Regions from separate parts of the Spirillospora sp. NPDC048824 genome, predicted to be linked through region 1. Evidence: riboswitches for the same ligand, from Rfam matches in the RefSeq annotation. Region 1 holds a riboswitch; the other holds the start of a gene.

Evidence for each region. Region 1 has a riboswitch for cyclic di-AMP ahead of ACGFIS_RS34175 (NlpC/P60 family protein). Riboswitches for the same ligand answer to the same signal wherever they lie in the genome.
Region 2: it holds a riboswitch for cyclic di-AMP, as region 1 does, so the genes downstream of both, ACGFIS_RS20135 (D-alanyl-D-alanine carboxypeptidase family protein) here and ACGFIS_RS34175 (NlpC/P60 family protein) in region 1, are expected to answer to the same signal.

What each region holds. Positions count from the first base shown of each region.
Region 1 covers NZ_JBICUS010000026.1:63,885-67,274, forward strand. The annotation lists gene ACGFIS_RS34160 (VanW family protein) at 1-195, shown strand, start outside; gene ACGFIS_RS34165 (BlaI/MecI/CopY family transcriptional regulator) at 315-719, shown strand; gene ACGFIS_RS34170 (M56 family metallopeptidase) at 724-1,659, shown strand; cyclic di-AMP (ydaO/yuaA leader) riboswitch at 1,763-1,911, shown strand; gene ACGFIS_RS34175 (NlpC/P60 family protein) at 1,915-2,904, shown strand; gene ACGFIS_RS34180 (BlaI/MecI/CopY family transcriptional regulator) at 2,999-3,373, opposite strand.
Region 2 covers NZ_JBICUS010000009.1:210,965-214,354, reverse strand. The annotation lists gene ACGFIS_RS20140 (PQQ-binding-like beta-propeller repeat protein) at 1-1,764, opposite strand, end outside; cyclic di-AMP (ydaO/yuaA leader) riboswitch at 2,048-2,233, shown strand; gene ACGFIS_RS20135 (D-alanyl-D-alanine carboxypeptidase family protein) at 2,240-2,893, shown strand; gene ACGFIS_RS20130 (MerR family transcriptional regulator) at 2,836-3,384, opposite strand; gene ACGFIS_RS20125 (hypothetical protein) at 3,381-3,390, opposite strand, start outside.

The sequences.
Region 1 (3,390 bases):
TCGAAGAGTTCCGAGCCGTACGCGATCAAGGGCTTCGAGAACAAGACCGACTCGGGGCCGAAGTGCATTCCGATGCCCGGGGCGGAGGGATTCCAGATCGACGTCTGGCGGATCTTCAAGCAGGACGGAAAGGTCGTGCGCCGCCAGAAGTTCCATACGACCTATGCCGCCGAGCCACGCATCACATGCCGTTAACGATCACCGCCGATGCGCGCCGTCGGGGGGCCGCCGGCGTCGGTTGGAAGCCGTCCCCAGCCGGGGCGCCGAAGGCTCAAGATGTCCCCGTTCCCGCCCACGGCCGACTCTCCGGCAGAATGTGGGCAGGACGGAGGTGCCGTGTGGCCGGATTGAGCGGATCGCTCGAGCGTTCCATCATGGACGTGCTCTGGGAGGCCCCCAGCCCGCTACGCGTTCGTGAGCTTCTGGCGAAGCTGAACGAGGACGCCGACAAGGCGCTGGCCTACAACACCGTCCAGACGGTCGCCGAGCGGCTGGCGCAGAAGGGGCTGCTGCAGCGCACGCAGGACGGGCCGGCCTTCCGCTACGCCCCCACCCGTGCGCGGGAAGAGTATGCGGTCGAGTTGATGCTCGACGCTCTCACCGAGTCTCCCGACCACGGGGGCATCCTCGCGAGATTCGCCGAAAGCGTCCCTCCGGAAGACGTCCGCCACCTGCTGGACGCGCTGCGCCGGCGGACGTCCGACGGCCAAGAGGCGTGACGGCGTGATCTACCTGGTGGTCGGCCTGATCTGCACGGCGGTCCTGCTGGGCTGTCTGGCGGGGCCCGCCCTCGATCGGCTTCGGCGTCCCGCCGCGCACCCGGGGATCGCCATCGCCTGCTGGGCCGCGGCCCTCACCGGCACATTCATCGCCGGCATCGGGATCATCGCGGCGGCGTTGCTGTCGCCCCCGGCGCCCGGCCACGGCTTCCTGGAGTGGCTGCGCGACTGCCTGCCCCATCACGGGGATTCGGCGATCATCATCGCGGCGGCCGCCAGCCTGGTGGTGCTCACGGCCTGCTGTTCGCGGCTCGCCCGCAGCCTGCCCCGGCTCGTCCGTGCGGTACGTCACCGCCGCCGGCACCGGGAGATGCTGCGGCTCGTCGCGAAGGAGCACGGTCAGCATGGGGACGTCCTCGTGCTCGACCATCCCGTCCCGGTCGCGTACTCGCTGCCGGCCAGGCATCGCGCGATCGTCGTCAGCACCGGCACACAGGACGCTCTCACTCCCGACGAGTTCGGCGCGGTTCTGGTCCATGAGCGAGCCCACCTGCGTCAGCGGCATCACGCACTGCTGCTCATGCTCGACCTGGCCCACGCCCTGCTGCCCCGGCTGCCCACGGTCCGCCGGGCGAAGAAGAACTTCCCGCTGCTGCTGGAGATGGCCGCCGACGATGCGGCGGCCCGCGCATGTGGAAGGCGAACGCTCGTCGACGCCCTGCACCGGCTCGCGGCGACGCCGGGCGTGGCGGGCGCCCTCGGCGCCGCCGGGTCTTCGACCGGTGCGCTGGCGGAGCGGGTCCGGCGGCTCGAGTCCGCCGAGGCGACGAAGCCGCGCCGGGCGGTCCGGATGGCGGCCTCCGCCTTCGTGGCCGCCGCCGTCGCCACTCCCCTGATGGTCGCCGCCGCGACCATCATGGAGCTGTCCTACATCTGCTGAGACCGTTGAGGCGGTTTGTCGCAATCGGCCACTTGAGTGGCGAATGAGGCCGCTATCTCCTACGCTCCGTAGGAGCCATGGCGAGGCGTCCCCGCCGGGGACAGCGATGGCCACGCCGAATCCAGCGGACCACGCCGTCCGAGGGAGCCGGGGAACCATTCTCCACTGGGGTGAATCCGCTCTGCGCGAGCGGTAGGGCGACTCCGGCCCGAACCCGGCAGCTCACCCGGTAGGCGGCACAGGAGAGGACACCGCATGCAGCGACGAGCTGCCGGAGACAGAACGGCCCGCCGCCGGATCATCACCAGGACGGCATGGACGGCGTCGATCGCTCTTTCCGCGACGCTCGTGGCCCCCGCACCCGCCTGGTCGGAGCCCGACCCGTCCCGCAGGGAGCTGACCGCGCAGCAGAAGAAGCTCGCCGATGAGGCGGAGAAGCTCAGCGAGCAGTACAACGGGCTGCGGGTGCGACTGCGGCAGGCCCAACGCGCCGCCAAGGTGGCCGACGGGAACGCCGCACGCCAGAAGAAGGCGCTGGAGGAGACGCGGGCCAGGATCGTCAAGCTCGCCGCGGACAGCTACAAGAACGGCCCGCGGGACCCGGCGGTCGCCTTCGCCTCGTCCGGGGACCCGCAGGCCGTCCTTGACCGGTCGGCCACACTCAACTACTTCGCCAGCCAGGAAAGCGCTCGCGTCACTCAGCTGCTGCAGACGATGCAGACGGCGGAACGTGCCCGCAAATCGGCCGAAACGCATGCGAAACAGGTCCACGAACTCACCGCCGAGGCGAAGAAGAAGCGCACGGAACTCCAGGCCAAGCTGACGAAGGTCGAGGCCAAGCTGGGTACCGGCTCGGGCGCTCGCACCAACGCGGGACCCGCTCCCAATGTGGACCCCGGAGGCGCCTCCGCCAAGGCCATGGGCGCGGTCAGAGCGGCTTTGAGCCAGCGCGGCGTCCCGTACTCCTGGGGTGGGGGCAGCGCATCCGGCCCGACCTACGGCACCGCACAGGGCGCCAACATCAAGGGGTTCGACTGCTCGGGATTGACGATGTACGCCTACGCCCAGGTCGGCATCAGCCTGCCCCACTACACCGGCAGCCAGTACACCGCCGGCACCCGCGTCTCCCAAAGCCAACTCAAGCCCGGTGACCTGGTCTTCTTCTACAGCGACCTGCACCACATGGGCCTGTACATCGGCAACGGGAAGATGGTCCACGCCCCCGTCATCCACCCCCTGGGGTGACGGGGGCGTCACCCGGAACACCTCCGACACGGTGCCCCTCAGTCACAGCCTGACGGGCTGTAGGCGGGCGGCTGATCAAACTGGGCGACCGCGCTCATTTGGTGTCCCGCGGTGGCACGACCTTGAGGGCCGCTTGCAGGGCCTCACTCTCCTCCGGCGAGAGATCCGACAGGAAGTGCACGAGCGCGGCGGCCTGGTTGCTACTGGTCGACAGTGCCTCGCGCATCAGCTTGGCCGTGTAACCCTCCCGCGAGGCGACCGCCTCGTACTCGTAGGCGCGCCCGACCCGCTTCCTGCGCAGCCATCCCTTCTTGTGCAGGTTGTCCATCACCGTCATCACCGTGGTGTAGGCGATCGACCGCTCCTGCTGGAGGTCCTCCAGGACCTCACGGACATTGGCCGGACGGCCGTAAGACCACATCCTGTCCATGATCGCGGCCTCCAGGTCACCGAAGCGCTGCCCGGCCATGATCCACCCTTCCGCCG
Region 2 (3,390 bases), on a different contig from region 1:
GAGAGCGCCGTCGCCGGCGCGTATCGCGTGCAGCGTGCCGAACCGGTCGCAGGCGAAGACCATGCCGTCGCCGGTGATCTGGGAGTCGCCGTAGTCCAGCGGATACGTCCAGCGGGTCTTCCCGGTCCGGGCGTCCAGGCCCGCCAGGGCCTCCGGCGACAGGGCCAGCACGAGCCCGTCCGCCGCGGAGAGCCCGGACCGGGCGGACGCCCCGGACGTCCAGCGCCGCCCGCCGCCGGCCACGTCCAGCGCGGTGATCTCCTCGCGGCCGAAGACGACCACCTGGCCGGCGGCCGCCAGTTCGCCGGTCGGGAGCCTGTCGAAGTCGACCTGATGCGTCCACAGCACCTCGCCCGTCCTGGAGCGGACTGCGCTGATCTCCCTGCCCTCGTTCAGGGTCAGGTACGTCACGCCGCCGTCGCCCGCGGCGGAGAAGCCGCCGTCGCGTTTCCACAGCACCTCGCCCGTGCGCGCATCCAGCGCGTGGACGATCCCGGTGCTGTCGTCCCCGTCCTTCTCGATCCCGTCCGCCAGCAGCACCCCGTCGGCGGCGGCCAGGGCCAGGGAGTCATCGCTGACGCGGCGCGTCCACCGGGAGCGTCCCTCGGGTGGCGGCCCCTGCGGCGCGCGGGAGCCCCGCCCCTCCGGCGGCCGCGAGCCGCCGCCCTGCCGGTCCCGGGTCCGGCGCCAGAGGAACGTCCCGAGGCCGCCCGCCGTCATGACGCCCGCGCCCACCCCGGCCAGGACCGTCCGCCGGGTGACGCCCTGCGGCGGGGGCGCCGTGCCCTGGACGGAATCGTCCGGGTCCTCCGTCGGCGCCTGACCGACCGCGGGGTCCGCGTCCGGCGGGTCGCCCGGCGGGGGGCGCGTCAGCGTCTCGGCCTCGGCGGTCCGGCGGTCGATCTCCTCCGCGATCGCCGGCGGCAGCCACCGGGCGCCCAGCAGGGACGGCCCCTCCGCATCCGGTGGTCCCAGCCGTTCCAGCACCCCGGCGGCGGACGGGCGCAGCCCGGGGTCGGCGTGCAGGCATGCCCCGATCAGGCCGCGCAGCCAGGGTTCGGTGATCGCGTCCAGGTCCGCCCGCGTGGTCAGCGCCCGCAGGTCGCGCGACCGCGCCGGCCCGGACCCGAACGGCTCCGCCCCGGTCGCCGCGTACGCCAGCGTCGCGCCCAGCGAGAACACGTCGGCCGCCGGCCCGGTCTTCTCCCCGCGGACCTGCTCGGGCGCCATGAACCCGGGGGTGCCGATGGGCGTGCCCACGCGCGTGACGGCCGTCGCGTCCTCCGGCCGGGCGATCCCGAAGTCGATCACGCGGGGGCCGCCCGCGGTCAGCATCACGTTGCCCGGCTTGAGGTCGCGGTGCACCACGCCCGCGCGGTGGATGTCCGCGAGCGCCTCGGCCAGCCCGGCCGCCAGCGGGCGGACGGCGTCCGGCGGCAGCGGGCCGAAGCCGCCGACGGCCTCCCGCAGCGACAGCCCCGGCAGGTAGGCGGTGACCAGCCAGGGCGGCGCCGCGTCCGGGTCGGCGTCCAGCACCGGCGCGGTGAACACCCCCGACACCTGGCGGGCGGCCTCCACCTCGCGGCGGAACCGGGCCGCGTACCGGGGCTCCCCCGCCTTCGACCGCCGGACGATCTTGACCGCGATCGGCCGGCCGGCCCCCGACCGCGCCAGGTAGACGACCCCCATCCCGCCCTCGCCGAGCCTGCCGAGGAGCCGGTAGGGACCCACCCGGTGCGGATCACCACGCCGAAGCGGCTCCACCGCCGTCCCCCTCCCGCCGCCGGACTCACTGGACCATGGTCGGGGGTCATCCACCGGGACCGGTCCCGGCGTGACGGAAGTGTAATCACGGCGTGAGATCCGGTGATCACGGTCGGTCGGACGGAGACGCGGTCTTCACCGGCTCTGACCTGGAATGCCGTCGGTTTGTGGCATGTTTGCATTCTCTTGAGCTTTTGATACCTTCTGTCCGAATTCGGCGCCCGCCAGGCGCCGTGGCCATCGACCAGTGAGCCGCCACATCCTCAGCCCACGGCCCAGGGTGGGGGCGGCCGCGCCGAGTCCGCTATCTGCGGAGCCGGGGAACCAGCGCGAGTGACGTCCAGGCCGACCTGCCTGTGCCGCCTCGCAGGGGTGAATCGACGCCTTCCCTCCATGTTCGAGGAGCGTCGTAGGGCGACTTCCACGTCCGAATCCGTCAGCTAACCCGGTAGGCGGTATGGAAGGAGCAGATGCCGTGACAGGTCGGCACGTCAGGAACGCCAAGTACCCCGCGCCGCTGATGGGCGCCGTCCTCGCCGGTGCCCTGGCCGGCACCCTCGCGCTGATGCCGCTGGACGGAGGTTCGGGCGACTCCGGCGTCCCCGCCTCTGCGAAGGTCTCGGCGAAGGACCCGGCGGACCGTGCCGAACGAACGGGTTCCCAGCGAGCCGAGGAAGCGCCGAGCGAACCGCCGGACGACTGCAAGCCGTCAGAGGCCACCGAGCACGGCTACCCCAACGGCCGGATTCCGGTCGGCGAACTCTGCCCGCTGCCCCAGCGGGACGAGCACCTGCGGGCCGACGCCGCGGTGGCGTTCTACAAGCTCAACGCCGCCTACCAGGAGCACTTCGGCGACGAGATGTGCGTGCGGAGCTCCTACCGCGGCTACGAGAAGCAGGAGGAGCTGTACCGGACCATGCCGGCGGGCTACGCCGCGCGCCCGGGCAACAGCAAGCACGGGATCGGCATCTCCGTCGACTTGTGCGACGGCGTTCAGGACGGCGGTTCACCCCAGTTCAAGTGGCTGGAGGACAACTCTGAGAAGTACGGCTGGATCCACCCGGCCTGGGCCTACAGCAACCCGTACGAACCGTGGCACTGGGAGTTCGACGTCGGCCAGGACGACTGACCGTGCCGCCCTGAGAGGCTCGTGCCCATGGCACCGGGGCCGGCGGCCAGGTCGGCGAACGGCAGCGGGCAGCCCCGTTCCCCGGCGCACGTGACAAGGTCGTCGCACCCGGCGTCCAGGGCTCGGCGCAGCGTGTCGGCGATGGTGCGCAGATCGGTGATCTTGGCTTCGACCTCGGCGAGCTTGGCGCTCGCCCGCGCCTGCAACCCGGCGTCGGCGCGGCGGTGCCGGTGGGTCCCGGCGTCCAGCAGTTCGGCGACCTCCTCCAGGGTGAACCCGAGCCGCTGCGCGGTCTTGATCACCCGCAGCAGCGTCACCGCCTCCGCCGGATACAGCCGGTGCCCGCCCGGCGTCCGCTCGGGCTCGGCGAGCAGGCCCCGCCGCTCGTAGTACCGCAGCGTCTGCAGGTTCACGCCGGCCGCCTCGGCGACCTGCCCGCTGCGCAACCCTCCGGACGCGCCGGGCCCGCCGGTGACGGCGGGCCCGGTCATCGCCGG